2 regions of the Methylibium sp. genome follow, and region 2 is predicted to be linked to the other one. Evidence: riboswitches for the same ligand, from Rfam matches in the RefSeq annotation. Region 2 holds a riboswitch; the other holds the start of a gene.
The links. A riboswitch is a leader RNA that binds a small molecule or an ion and turns the genes downstream of it on or off. The one in region 2 is predicted to bind thiamine pyrophosphate.
Positions count from the first base shown of each region.

Region 1 (6,834 bases), 120 kb from region 2:
CGCGACATCCACACGCTGGAAAACAGCGACGCGCACGAGCTCGCGGTCAACGAGATCGGCCAGGTGCAGATCGAAACGCAGTCACCGCTGCCGGTCGAAGCCTATGTGGCCAACCGCATCGGCGGTGCGCTGATCGTCGTCGACCCGACCAGCAACCGCACCAGCGGCGCATTGCTGGTGGCCGCCACTGCGGCGTGAGCCGGCGGGCACGATGAGCCACCCCGTCGTCTTCATCGGTGCCGGCCCGGGTGCAGCGGACCTGATCACCGTGCGCGGTGCCCGCCGGCTGGCCGAGGCCGAGGTCGTGCTGTTCGACGCCCTCACCGACCCGGGCTTGCGCGAACTCGCGCCGCGGGCGCGCTGGGTCGATGTCGGCAAGCGCGGCTTCTGCCACGCGACCGGCCAGACACGCATCAACGCGCTGCTGGTGAAGTTTGCGGCGCTCGGCCTGCGTGTCGTGCGCCTCAAGGGCGGCGACCCCAGCGTGTTCGGCCGGCTCGAGGAGGAACTGCAGGCGCTGGCCGCCGAAGGCCACACCGCAGAGATCGTGCCCGGCATCACGGCGGCGATCGCCGCGGCCGCCGCGACGCAACGCCCGCTCACCCGCCGGGGCAGCGGCCGCAGCGTCAGCCTCACCACCGCGATGACGCGCACCGGCGAGTTGCAGGCCACGCGCACCGCCGACACCGAGGTGTTCTACATGGCCGGGCGCCAGCTCGCTGCGCTGTCGCACCGTCTGCGCGGGGCCGGATGGGCACCGGACACGCCCGTGTGCGTGGTCTCGCGCGCCGGCTGTGTCGACCAGCTGAGCAGCGATCACAGCGTTGCCACGCTGATGGAAGCCAGCGTGCTTCACACCGGCCGGCCGGCGGTGGTGGCGGTCGGCGTGGGTGCACGTGCGCTCCCCGGTGCCACGCCCACCGCAAGGGCCGGGCTGCAAGCCCCCTGCCGCGTCGAGTCACCCGCCCGCCCGGTGAAAACCCCAAGCCCTTAAAATCGAGTGCTTTGCGTCGCGCGACGCAGTCCTCCACCCAGCCTGAACCCGCCATGACCCACGTCGTCACCGAAGCCTGCATCCGCTGCAAATACACCGACTGTGTCGATGTCTGTCCGGTGGATTGCTTCCGCGAGGGCCCGAACTTCCTGGTGATCGATCCGGACGAATGCATCGACTGCGCCGTTTGCATCCCGGAGTGCCCGGTCAATGCCATCCTGCCCGAAGAAGACGTGCCCGGCGACCAGCAGAAGTTCATCGCCATCAATGTCGAGCTGTCGAAGAACTGGCCCAGCATCACCAAGCGCAAGGCGCCACTGCCCGATGCCGACGACTGGAAAGACCGGACCGACAAGCTCGGCGAACTGATCCGCTGAATCCACTTTTGCCTTCTCACATGGACCCGCAAATCAACCCCGCCATCACCGCGACCGCAAACAGCCACGACGGCCCGATCGAAACCGACGCGGTCATCGTCGGCGCCGGCCCGGTGGGCCTGTTCCAGGTGTTCGAGCTCGGCCTGCTCGAGATCAAGGCCCACATCATCGACTCGCTCGCCTACCCGGGTGGCCAGTGCATCGAGCTCTACCCCGACAAGCCGATCTACGACATCCCGGCGGTGCCGGTGTGCACCGGCAAGGAGCTCACCGACAACCTGCTCAAGCAGATCGAGCCCTTCGGTGCGACCTTCCACCTGGGCCAGGAGGTCACGCGGGTGGCCAAGCGCGAGGACGGCCGCTTCGATCTCGAGACGAGCAAGGGCACGCGCTTCATCACCAAGACCGTCTTCATCGCCGGCGGCGTGGGCTCGTTCCAGCCGCGACTGCTGAAGGTCGACGGGCTCGACAAGTTCGACGGCAGCCAGCTGCATTACCGCGTGCGCAACCCGGCACAGTTCGCCGGCAAGAACCTGCTGATCGTCGGCGGCGGCGACTCGGCGCTCGACTGGACGCTGAACTTCGTGCAGGAAGGCCCGCACAGGGCCGAGAGCGTGATCCTCGTGCACCGCCGCGATGGCTTCAAGGCCGCGCCCGCCTCGGTCGCGAAGATGCGGGAGCTGTGCGACGCCTACGAGATGCAGTTCATCGTCGGCCAGGTCACCGGCTTCGAGGAGGCCGACGGCCGGCTCAGGAGCGTGAAGGTGACCGGCGGCGACGGCGTGACCCGCGTGGTGCCGCTCGACGTGCTGCTGGTGTTCTTCGGCCTGAGCCCGAAGCTCGGCCCGATCGCCGAGTGGGGCCTGAGCATCGAGCGCAAGCAGGTGGTCGTCGACACCGAGAAGTTCGAGACCAACGTGCCCGGCATCTTCGCGGTCGGTGACATCAACGTCTACCCGGGCAAGAAGAAGCTGATCCTCTCCGGCTTCCACGAAGCGGCGCTGGCGGCCTTCGGCGCGGCGCCCTACATCTTCCCGGACAAGCGCATCCACCTGCAATACACCACCACCAGCCCGAAGCTGCACAAGGTGCTGGGCGTGGAAACGCCGGTGTTCGACTGAAGTTCGACCGCCGCCGCGCGAAGAGCCCGCCGCCCGCGGGCTCTTTCGTTTTCGGTGTGCGCGCTGTCGCGCCATAATCGACACCGTGCCGCGCAACACCGCGCGGCACCTGCTAGGGGTGTTGACCCGCTCTCGCAAGAGACGGCGGGCTCGACTGAGAAAGTCCCTTCGAACCTGATTGAGGTAATCCTCGCGCAGGGAAGCGATCTTCGGTGTGACTCGTCCCGCTGTGCCGGGATGGCCGCCTTGCGGAACCGCCGCCCTGCCGTCGCACTGGAAGCACGATGGCAACACGACATTTCACCCTCACCCGCGTGGCGCTGGCCGCGATGGCATGCACCGCCGCGGCCCACGCTGCCGACGTGGCCGACGACGCGACCGCCTTGCCCACCGTCAGCATCACCGGGCCGCGCGAGACCAACAGCGCCGAACTCACCGGCTTTGGCAACATCCCGCTCACGCGCAGCCCGCTGCAGGCGCACGTGGTCACGGAGTCGCAACTCAAGGATGCCGGCGCGCAGAACCTGCGCGCGCTCACGCGCGTGGACGCCAGCGCCAGCGATGCCTACAACAGCGTGGGCTACTGGGACTCGCTGACCGTGCGCGGCTTCGTGCTCGACCAGCGCTACAACTACCGCCGCGACGGTCTGCCGATCAACGCCGAGAGCGCCATCCCGCTCGACAACAAGTCACGCCTCGAACTGCTGAAGGGCACCAGCGGCATCCAGGCCGGCATCAGCGCACCGGGCGGTCTGGTGAATCTGGTGGTCAAGCGCCCCGACATCGACGTGCGCAACGCCACGCTGGAATGGCGTGGGTCCAACAGCGTGCTCGGTGCGGTGGATCTCGCCACCCGCTTCGGCGCCGACCGCGCCTTCGGCCTGCGCGTCAACGCCGCCGTCGAGCACCTCGACCCGGAGCTGCGCAACGCCAAGGGCCGGCGCCACCTGTTTGCACTGGCCGGTGACTGGCGCCTCACACCCGACACCCTGCTCGAAGCCGAGTTCGAGACCAGCCACCGCTCGCAGCCCAGCCAGCCCGGCTTCAGCCTGCTCGGCAACCGCGTGCCCGACGCGCGCAGCGTCGACCCGCGCCTCAACCTCAACAACCAGCCGTGGTCGCTGCCGGTGGTGCTGGACGGCAACACCGCCAGCCTGCGCCTGCAGCAGCGGCTGAGCGCCGACTGGAGCGCCAAGGCGCACTACGCGACGCAGCAGCTCAGGACCGACGACCGCCTGGCGTTTCCGTTCGGCTGCGGCGCAGAGGGCAATTTCGACCGCTACTGCAGCGACGGTAGCTACGACCTCTACGACTTTCGCAGCGAGAACGAGCACCGCCGCACCGACGCGCTCGACCTGTCGCTGCAGGGCCGCTTCGCCACCGCCGGCCTGGCGCACCAGCTGACCACCGGCGTGTTGTTCACGCGCTTCAAGGCCCGCTTCGAAGGGCAGATCAACAACCGCTCGCTCGACATCAATGGCGACGAGCTGGGCAGCGGCAACATCGACGGCACGCAGGTGGCGTTTGCGAACACCGGCTTCGTGAGCGACAACACCCACCGTCGCGAGCGCAACGCCGAACTCTACGTTCGCGACGTGGTCCAGCTGACACCGGAACTCAGCACCTGGCTCGGCCTGCGCCACACGCGGCTGCACCGCGACACCATCACGACCTCCGGCCAGGAGCCCACCGACTACAGCCAGAACGTCACCACGCCCTGGATCGCACTGAACTACGAGTGGCAACCGGGCTTGATGACCTACGCCAGCTGGGGCCAGGGCATCGAGACCCAGGTAGTGCCGAACCGGCCGTCGACCTACAGCAATGCCGGGCAGGCGCTGCCCGCCCTCAAGAGCCGCCAGCTCGAGATCGGCGTCAAGGGCCGCGCCGACCTGTGGAACTGGAGCCTCGCCGCCTTCGAGATCGACCGGCCGACCTATGCCCTCGCCGCCGGCGCGCCCGCCCCCAGTCCGCTCGGCCCGGACGGCAGCGCGCGGCATCGCGGCATCGAAGCCGGCGTCGATGCCCGCACCGGCGCCTGGACCTGGGCGGCCAGCGCCATGCTGCTGCATGCCGAGCGCATCGGCAGCAGCGACGCCACCGTGAACGGCCAGCGCCCGCCCAACGTGCCGCAGCGGGTGCTCAAGCTGCAGGCGCAGTACCAGGTGGCCAGCGCGCCCGGCCTCAGCTTGCAAGGGGGTGTGGTGGCCGAGAGCGACCGCACGCTGCTGCCGAACGACGGCAACACGCGCATCCCAGGCTGGGCCCGCCTCGACCTGGGCGCGCGCTACGAGCACAAGCTCGAGGCACGCACACTGGTGTGGCGCGTGGGCGTCGACAACGCGACCGACCACCGCGCCTGGCAGGAATCGCCCTACCAGTTCGAGCACGTCTACCTCTACCCGATGGCGCCGCGCACCTGGCGCGTCTCGCTCAGCGCGGACTTGTGAGACCGCCCGCGAACTCGTTATAATTTATGGCTCAATTCCTCGATAGCTCAGTTGGTAGAGCGCCGGACTGTTAATCCGTAGGTCCCTGGTTCGAGCCCAGGTCGGGGAGCCACAGAAAACCGAAGAAGATCAAAGGCTTGCACGTGAGTGCAGGCCTTTTTTCTTGGCCAGACCGCGCCAAAACGGGTCTTTGCCACAAATCTGCCACAGCTGAAGACTGGTGACCACGCTCCACCCCGGAGATCGGTCACTTTGGCAAGCATCACGAAGCGCGGTCGCTACTGGCGAGCGCAGATCGTCAGGCGGGGCTACCCGCCTCAGTACCGCACGTTCGACAGCCGCCCGGAGGCTGAGGGCATGGGCGCGTGTGCTGGAATCCGAGATGGACCGGGGCATCTTCGTCTCCCGTGCGGAAGCGGAGCGCACCACCTTCGCCGAAGCCCTGAAGCGTTACGAGCGAGAGATCTCGGTCGGCAAGGCCCATCCCGCACAGGACCACCAGCGGATCCGTCACTGGCTGCGCCAACCCTTGGCGCATCACTTCCTTGCCAACCTCCGCGGCGCGAACTTCGCAAAGTACAGGGACGATCGCCTCGCCCTCGGACGGGCCAGCGCGCCCTTGCGTGTGGCGTCGTCGGACCGGTTCGCGAAGATGTCCAGGTCGTCGAGCGTTTCGCGGAGCGGGTTCATCGCATCACCTCCGTGGAGTGCACCTGCGGCAGGCGCCACACCGATGGTCGGACTAGCTCGGTGCGGCGGGCGCGCTGGATTCGGGGCTGAATCCAGCGCGCGAGGCCCTCGGGTTCCCACATGCGCACGGCAACACCGTCACACTGTGCCCACAAAGCAAGACATGCCGCATGGTCGCATGGTCATCAGCGCGCAGCGCGCGCGTGCGCACGGACCGCGCCAGACCCGCCAGGTTCGTCGACATGGGCATCCTGGGCGGTCAGCGCTTCACGGTGGCTTCTTCGTCTTCGTCCAATCCGCTCGGGACGAAGCTGACGCCGTGGTGCACCAGGTAGTCCCGTATCAGCCGCCGCACCACCTGCGATGGCGTCACGTCCTGGCGCGCGCACAGCGCCTCGAACGCCTTTTTCTTCGCGGGGTCCACCAGCACGGTCAAGCGCGCCGTTTTGAGTTCCATGCGTCCTCCGTGGGTCTTTCCATATGTCAATCACATTATCATCGTAGTATCATTCAGAGCAATTAGGATTGCACGGTCTACGCAGAAATTCCAGCCTCTGCGAGCTTCGTCCTGGAGCCGTTCCCTTTGTCTCGCTTCGATCACCCCCGCATTCGCCCGGTGGCTCTGCTGCCGGCGCCGATGGGCGCGCCAGTGATCGGGATGCAGCCTCGACACGCATGAGTTCGCTCATCGCAGCCGTGCTGGTCTTGCTGCTGGGCGCGGCGGGCTGTCTGTTGCCCCTGCACAACCGGACCCGCGCGGGCATCGGCGTGCTATCGCAGGTCGTCGCGACGGCGCTGGTCGTCTCTACGGTCACCCCTGTATTGCTCGGAGGCGCTCCGCTCACGGCGGAACTGGCATGGGCCTACCCGGTCGGAACCCTGCGCGTGCGGCTGGACGCACTCGGTGCATTCTTCCTGGTCTGGTCGTTGCCGATGACCTTGCTGGGCAGCCTTTATGCCGTGGGCTACCTGCGGCCGCACTTCGAAACGAAGCGCCACCTCGGCCTGCACTACGCGCTGCTGAACCTGACCTCGCTGTCGTTCGTGCTCGTCTACACCGGCGACCACGCGCTGGTCTTCCTGCTCGGCTGGGAGATCGCCGCGCTGGCCGCGTGGCTGCTGGTGATCTGGGACTACACCAACCAGAAGGTGCGTTTCGCCGGCTTCAACTACCTCGTGTCCACGCACATCGGGCTGATCTT
Region 1 is NZ_OZ257250.1:1,069,796-1,076,629, reverse strand. Features, by position in the region: gene ACQY9S_RS05030 (sulfate adenylyltransferase subunit 1) at 1-198, shown strand, start outside; gene cobA (uroporphyrinogen-III C-methyltransferase) at 212-994, shown strand; gene fdxA (ferredoxin FdxA) at 1,048-1,371, shown strand; gene ACQY9S_RS05015 (NAD(P)/FAD-dependent oxidoreductase) at 1,392-2,492, shown strand; TPP riboswitch at 2,597-2,710, shown strand; gene ACQY9S_RS05010 (TonB-dependent siderophore receptor) at 2,777-4,942, shown strand; tRNA gene ACQY9S_RS05005 (tRNA-Asn) at 4,979-5,054, shown strand; gene ACQY9S_RS05000 (hypothetical protein) at 5,480-5,632, opposite strand; gene ACQY9S_RS04995 (ribbon-helix-helix protein, CopG family) at 5,892-6,089, opposite strand; gene ACQY9S_RS04990 (proton-conducting transporter membrane subunit) at 6,308-6,834, shown strand, end outside.
Region 1: linked by a shared signal. The riboswitch ahead of ACQY9S_RS05010 (TonB-dependent siderophore receptor) and the one ahead of thiC (phosphomethylpyrimidine synthase ThiC) in region 2 are both predicted to bind thiamine pyrophosphate.

Region 2 (6,834 bases):
GGCCGCTTGCCTGCAGCTCGGCGCGCCCCAGCTCGCCGAGCGCGAGCAGGTCTTCCTGCCCGAGGTGCACCCCCGGCGCGCCGAGTTCGGCGGCGAGTTGCCAGTGGTCGTTGACGAACAGCGTGGCGCCGGCGGTGCGGCAGGCGGCGATGCTGCCGTGCAGTGCCTCGCGCAGCGCGCGGTGCCAGGCCGCGCTTGCGTCCGGCGGCGTCTTGATGCGCAGCTGCAGCGTGCGCAGGCCGGCGGCCAGCGCTCCCGCCAGGCGCGTTTCGCTGTCGACGATGGCGTAGAGGTCCAGCCGGGTGCCGGGCGCGGCGCGCGGCACGGCGAAGCGCGGCGCTTCGCCCCAGGACAGCAGTGGCAGCGAGCCCGGATCGCCGGCGAAGCCGGCGCGGGCATGCACCGGGCCGCTGCCGGACCCGGCGGCGTAGCCGCCGTGCAGCGCGTGGCCGGTTGCCATCTTGGCCAGCACCAGCGCGTCGGCCGGCACGAAGCCGAGCGCCAGCGCGGCCGCGGTGCTGGTCGCGAAGGTGCAGCCGGTGCCGTGCCGGTGGTCGGTGGCGATGCGGGGCGCGGCCAGCCAGCCCTCGGCCTGCCCGGTGCATAGCCAGTCGAGCACGCGGCCGTCGGTGTCGGCTGCGTCGCCGCCGGTGATGCACACGGCGCCTGCGCCCTGCCGGCGCAGTTGCCGTGCCAGTGCCGGCAACCCGCTCGCATCGACACCGCGCAGCGCCAGCAGGTGGGCGGCCTCGGCGCGGTTCGGCGTGACGACCGTGGCGCGCGGCAGCAGGAGTTCGCGGTAGGCGGCGAGGGTGGCGGCGTCGGCAAAGGCCGCTCCGGTGCTGGAGGCCAGCACCGGGTCCACCACCAGCGCCACCGGACGGTCGCGGCGCAGCCGGTCGACCCAGCGCGCGACGACGCGCACCTGCTCGACGCCGCCGAGCAGCCCGGTCTTGAGGGCGTGGGGCGGCATGTCCTCGGCGAGCGCCTGCAACTGGGCCTCGAGCACGAGCGGGGAGACCGGCTCGACGCGGGTCACCGCGCGCGAGTTCTGCGCCGTGACCGCGGCGACCACCGGGCACAGGTGCACGCCGAAGGCGTCGGCGGCACGCTGGTCGGCGCCGAGCCCGGCGCCGCCGCCGCTGTCGGTGCCGGCGATGCTCCAGATGACGGGCCGCGCTTCGGACGGCCCCGTCATGGCGCGCCTGGCAGCAGGGAAGCCTGGCCGCCGACGGTGTCGGACAGCGTGAAGGGCTGGCCTGTGACCGGCGTGCTGGCGACGGCGAAGTCCTGCCGCGCCATGACGCCCGCGCGCCAGGCGGCGCGGCCCCCCTCGATCGCCAGGCGGAAGGCGCGTGCCATCGCGACCGGCTCACGCGCCTGCGCGACGGCCGAGTTCAGCAGCACGGCATCGAAGCCCATCTCCAGCGCCTGGGCGGCGTGAGAGGGTGCGCCGAGGCCGGCGTCGATGATCAGCGTCGCGTCCGGCAGGCGCTCGCGCAGCGTGCGCAGCGCGTAGGGGTTGAGCAGGCCCTGGCCCGAGCCGATCGGCGCGCCCCAGGGCATCAGCACCGGGCAGCCGGCGTCGAGCAGGCGGCGGCAGGTGACGAGGTCGTCGGTGCAGTACGGGAACACGGTGAAGCCGTCGCGCACCAGCTGCGTGGCCGCCGCCACGAGTTCGAAGGGGTCGGGCTGCAGCGTGTACTCGTCGCCGACCACCTCGAGCTTGAGCCAGGGGGTGTCGTAGAGCTCGCGGGCCATGTGGGCGAGCTGCACCGCCTCGCGCGCCGTGCGGCAGCCGGCCGTGTTGGGCAGCAGGTGCGCACCGGTGTCCCGCAGCGTCTGGCGGATCGAGGCGATGAAGCCGTTGTCGCCGGCCGCGGCGAGCGTGCGCTTGAGCCCGACCGTGACCACCTGCGTGCGCGCGGTCTGCAGCGCGCTCAGCAACACCGTGGGCGAGGGGTAGCCCGCGGTGCCGAGCAGGAAGCGGCTGTGCAGCTGCACTTTGCCCACCTGCCAGGGGTCGCTGCGGTCGTCGTCGGTCGTGTCGCCGGGCGGGGTGGGGCACAGGGTCTGTTGAAGCATGGGAGGTCCTCGTGGAGCGGGCGGCCGTTGCGGTCAGCCACCGACGATGGGTTGGAAGAGCAGGACGTCGTCGCCGTCCAGCAGGACGCGCCCGGCCCGCAGGGGGCGCGCGACGAACTCGCCATTGACGGCCGTCGTGACGGCGTTCGGGGCATGGCCGAGTGAACGCACCAGGTCGTCGAGCGTGCTGCCGCGCGCGTGCGTGCAGGGTCGGCCCTCGAGGCGCACGGTCACGGTTGCAGCGCTCGTCGGACTGTTCATCGGGCAGCCTCCGGCAGCGTTGCGGCGATGTCGGCACGCTGCCGAGACCACGCTGCGAGCACGCCCTCCACCAGGGCCGGCGCGAGCAGCCAGCCATGGCGGAACAGGCCGTTGATGCGCACCAGCGTCGCGGTGATTTCGGTGTACGGCCGGTTGTCGGGCAGTGCCGGCCGCAGGTTGCGGTCGAGGCGCAGGATGCGCGCTTCGGCCAGAGACGGCATCACGCTGTGCGCGGCGGCCATCAGCTCCACTGCGCTGCGCAGCGACATCGGCGAGCGGTCCTCGCTCTCGATCTCGGTGGCGCCGAGCAGCACGATGTCGCCGGGCCGCGGCACCAGGTAGACGCGGTGGCGCGGGTGCAGCAGGCGCACCGGCCGCGTCAGGCCGTGCCCGGCGGCGTGCAGCCACACGGTCTCGCCGCGCACGCCGCGCAGCGGCAGCTCGGGCCGCGCGCCGAGGCCGCGCACGTCGAACACCGCATCGAAGTGCTGCCAGCCGCTGACCGGGCCGTCGACGAGCAGGGCGCCGGCGCGCAGTTCGGTGACCTGGCAGCCCCAGTGCCAGCTCACGCCGGGCGCATCGCGGTGCAGCGAGAACATCGTGTGCACCGGCTCGATCTGCGCCTCGCCGGACAGCAGCCAGGCGTGGCCGGGCGGCTGCAGCCCGGGCTCCAGATGGGCCAGCTGGTCAGCGCTGAGGGCCACCGGTGCCGAGGCGGGTGCGAGTGCGGGCACCGGCGTGGCCGACAGACGTGCCAGCACCCGTTGCGCCGCTGCGAGATCGCTGCGGTGGGCGAGCAGCAGGCTGCCGCGCTCCTCGAAGGCCGGCGGATCGGGCAGCGTGGCGACGATCGCACGCCACAGCGCGATCGATCGCCAGCCGAGCGCCGCGATCTCCGGGCCGGCGTTGTCGAGCTCGGCCAGCGGGCTGAGCATGCCGGCGGCCGTGAACGCGGCCGCGCCGCGCCCGTCGAAGCGCGGCTGCGGACCGGGCGCCGGGTCGAACACGCTGACGCGGTAGCCTGCATGGGCCAGTTGCCAGGCCAGCAGCCGGCCCAGCAGGCCGGCGCCGGCGATGCCGAGGTCGAGCGAGGGCACGGCTCAGCCCTCGTCGACCACGAGCGGGATGTAGATCTCGCCGCCGGCCTGCCGGAACTGGCTCGATTTCTCGGCCATGCCGGCGTCCAGCGCCTGCGCTTCGCTGATGCCGCGCTGCGCTGCGTACTCGCGCACCTCCTGCGTGATCTTCATCGAGCAGAACTTCGGCCCGCACATCGAGCAGAAGTGCGCCACCTTGCTGGCGTCCTTGGGCAGGGTCTCGTCGTGGAAGTCGCGCGCGGTGTCGGGGTCCAGCGAGAGGTTGAACTGGTCCATCCAGCGGAACTCGAAGCGTGCCTTGGACAGCGCGTCGTCGCGGGCGCGGGCGCCGGGGTGGCCCTTGGCGACGTCGGCCGCGTGCGCGGCGATCTTGTAGGCGATGATGCCCTGCTTGACGTCGTCGCGATCGGGCAGGCCCAGGTGCTCCTTGGGCGTCACGTAGCACAGCATCGCGGTGCCGAACCAGCCGATCATCGCCGCGCCGATCGCGCTGGCGATGTGGTCGTAGCCGGGCGCGATGTCGATCGTCAGCGGCCCCAGCGTGTAGAACGGCGCCTCGTGGCAGTGCTTCAACTGCTCGTCCATGTTGGCCTGGATCATGTGCATCGGCACGTGGCCCGGGCCTTCGATCATGGTCTGCACGTCGTGCTTCCAGGCCACCTGGGTCAGCTCGCCCAGCGTGCGCAGTTCGGCGAACTGGGCCTCGTCGTTGGCGTCGGCGGCCGAGCCGGGGCGCAGGCCATCGCCGAGCGAGAAGCTCACGTCGTAGGCCTTCATGATGTCGCAGATGTCCTCGAAGTGCTCGTAGATGAAGCTCTCGCGGTGGTGCGAGATGCACCACTTGGCCATGATCGAGCCGCCGCGCGAGACGATGCCGGTGCGGCGGTCCGCGGTGAGGTGGATGAAGGGCAGGCGCACGCCGGCGTGGATGGTGAAGTAGTCGACGCCCTGCTCGGCCTGCTCGATCAGCGTGTCGCGGAAGATCTCCCAGGTAAGGTCCTCGGCCACGCCGCCGACCTTCTCGAGCGCCTGGTAAATCGGCACCGTGCCGATCGGCACCGGCGAGTTGCGCACGATCCAGTCGCGCGTGGTGTGGATGTTGCGGCCGGTGGACAGGTCCATCACGTTGTCGGCGCCCCAGCGGATCGCCCACACCAGCTTCTCCACCTCTTCCTCGATGCTCGACGTGACGGCCGAGTTGCCGATGTTGGCGTTGATCTTCACCAGGAAGTTGCGGCCGATCGCCATCGGCTCCACCTCGGGGTGGTTGATGTTGGCCGGGATGATGGCGCGGCCGCGCGCCACCTCGTCGCGCACGAACTCGGGCGTCACGATGGCCGGGATCCGCGCGCCCATCGGGTTGCCGTGCAGGCGTTGCTCGCGCGACGCATCGCCCAGGTACTCGCGCATCCACTCGCGTTTGCCGTTCTCGCGCAGCGCCACGTACTCCATCTCCGGCGTGACGATGCCCAAGCGCGCATAGTGCATCTGCGTGACGTTGGCACCGGACTTCGCGCGTCGCGGCCGGCGCTGCAGCGCGGCGGCGTCAAGGCGCAGCTGCTCGATGCGCTGCGCCTCGCGGGCCTCGTGCTTCGCGCCGTCGTCGAGGGCCTGGTGCAGGCGGCCGGCATAGAGCTCGGTGTCGGCACGGGCGTCGAGCCAGGGTGTGCGCACGCCGGGCAGGCCGTGCTTCACGTCGATCGCCACATCGGGCTCGGTGTAGGGGCCCGAGGTGTCGTACAGCGAGACGGTCTCGCCGTTGGTCAGCGTCACCTCGCGCATCGGCACGCGCAGATCGCTGCGGGAGCCTTGCAGGTAGGTCTTGCGCGAGGCGGGGAAGGGCTCGCGCGTCAGCGAGAGCAGGGCGGCGATCTTGTCGGGGGCGTTCATTCGGGCTCCTTCGTGAGAGGTGATTGCTCCGAAGGTCGCCCCATGCCGGCACCGGTCCGCGAGGGACCGACGCCAAGGGTGTGACAGCTCTTCTTCCGCCGGTACTAACCGGTTCAAGTTCGCGGGTTCGGATTCACCGTCTCAGCACGCAGACCTGCATGCACCCCGGAGCAAGGCCCATTGTGTGAGTGCGCCGAAGCCGGTGTCAATGCATGCCCGTGCGTATTTTTCAAACCGTTTCTGCACGGATGCCGTGGCGATTTGCCAACATGCGGGTGTGGGGATGAACCGGCATGCGACATGTGTTCAATCCGCCGAAGCCTCGATGCGACAGATGTCGCTCATGGTTCGCGTCGTGCCGATGTCGATGCACCTTCGGATCCGGGTCGCCCCGCAGGGCCGATGCGTCGTTTCTCGCCGGCGGGCGAAGGTCTGCGGCCGGCCCGCAACCTGGGCACGCGGCGTGCTATGCCTGCTCGTCGCGCAAACCTCGATGGGCGGGGTGCTGTTGCTGACCGCCAGACGCCACGCGCGCCGCGCCGCAGAGCGGCATCCACCCGATCGCGGGTGCGGTGCCGCTGTCGCCTGTCCGCGCATCGAACCCCGGGGTGCCCGCTCCATCCTCGCCGCGTGGGATTGCACGTCCGCAAAGCCCCGGGGGTTTCCGCTGTAGCGTTGGCCAGCCGCTCGGTGGATCATCAAACAAGAAGAAGACTTCAGCCATTGGGAGCAAACGGCAGAAGCAATTGGAGGTGACGCATGGTTTCTGAACGAACGCAGCACATCGACAACGTGGTTTCCGTTGTCACGAATCCCATTGACGAGGCGTCCGAGAAAAGCCGGGTCTATAAGTCGTGGGCCCGTTGCGTGAACGACTACGGGCTCGATCCCTCGCGGCCAACCCCGGCGCGCATCCTGCCTTCGCAGGAGGTGCGTGAGCACCAGCAGCAGATCGAGGAGTTCCTGCGGGTCGCACGGTCCGGCATGGAGGACATGTACCGGCGTGTGGCGGATCTGGGCTACATGCTGTTGCTGACCGATGCTGCCGGCATCACGGTCGACTACATCGGCAATCCGGCCTGGGACAGTGAGCTGCGGAGCGCCGGCCTCTACCTCGGTGCCGACTGGAACGAAGCACACGCCGGCACCTGCGGCGTTGGCACCTGCCTCATCGAGCAGACGCCGATCACCTGTCACCAGGCCGAACATTTCGACGCCACGCACATCTCGCTGACCTGCACGACGGCGCCGCTGTTCGATCCCAACGGCAAGCTGCTCGCGGTGTTCGACGTGTCGGCGCTGCGCTCGCCCCGCGCCAAGGACAGCCAGCACCTCGTCTTCCATCTCACGTCCATGTACGCGCAGATGATCGAGGATGCCAACTTCCTGCGCCACTTCAGGAAGAACTGGATCCTGCGCCTGGGCAAGGTCTGCGGCCTGGTCGACGTCGCGGGCGACACGATGCTGGCCTTCGATGACGAGGGCTTGATCGTCGGGGCCA
Region 2 is NZ_OZ257250.1:1,194,602-1,201,435, forward strand. Features, by position in the region: gene thiD (bifunctional hydroxymethylpyrimidine kinase/phosphomethylpyrimidine kinase) at 1-1,198, opposite strand, end outside; gene ACQY9S_RS05580 (thiazole synthase) at 1,195-2,085, opposite strand; gene thiS (sulfur carrier protein ThiS) at 2,119-2,346, opposite strand; gene ACQY9S_RS05590 (FAD-dependent oxidoreductase) at 2,343-3,443, opposite strand; gene thiC (phosphomethylpyrimidine synthase ThiC) at 3,447-5,333, opposite strand; TPP riboswitch at 5,407-5,511, opposite strand; gene ACQY9S_RS05600 (sigma-54-dependent Fis family transcriptional regulator) at 6,093-6,834, shown strand, end outside.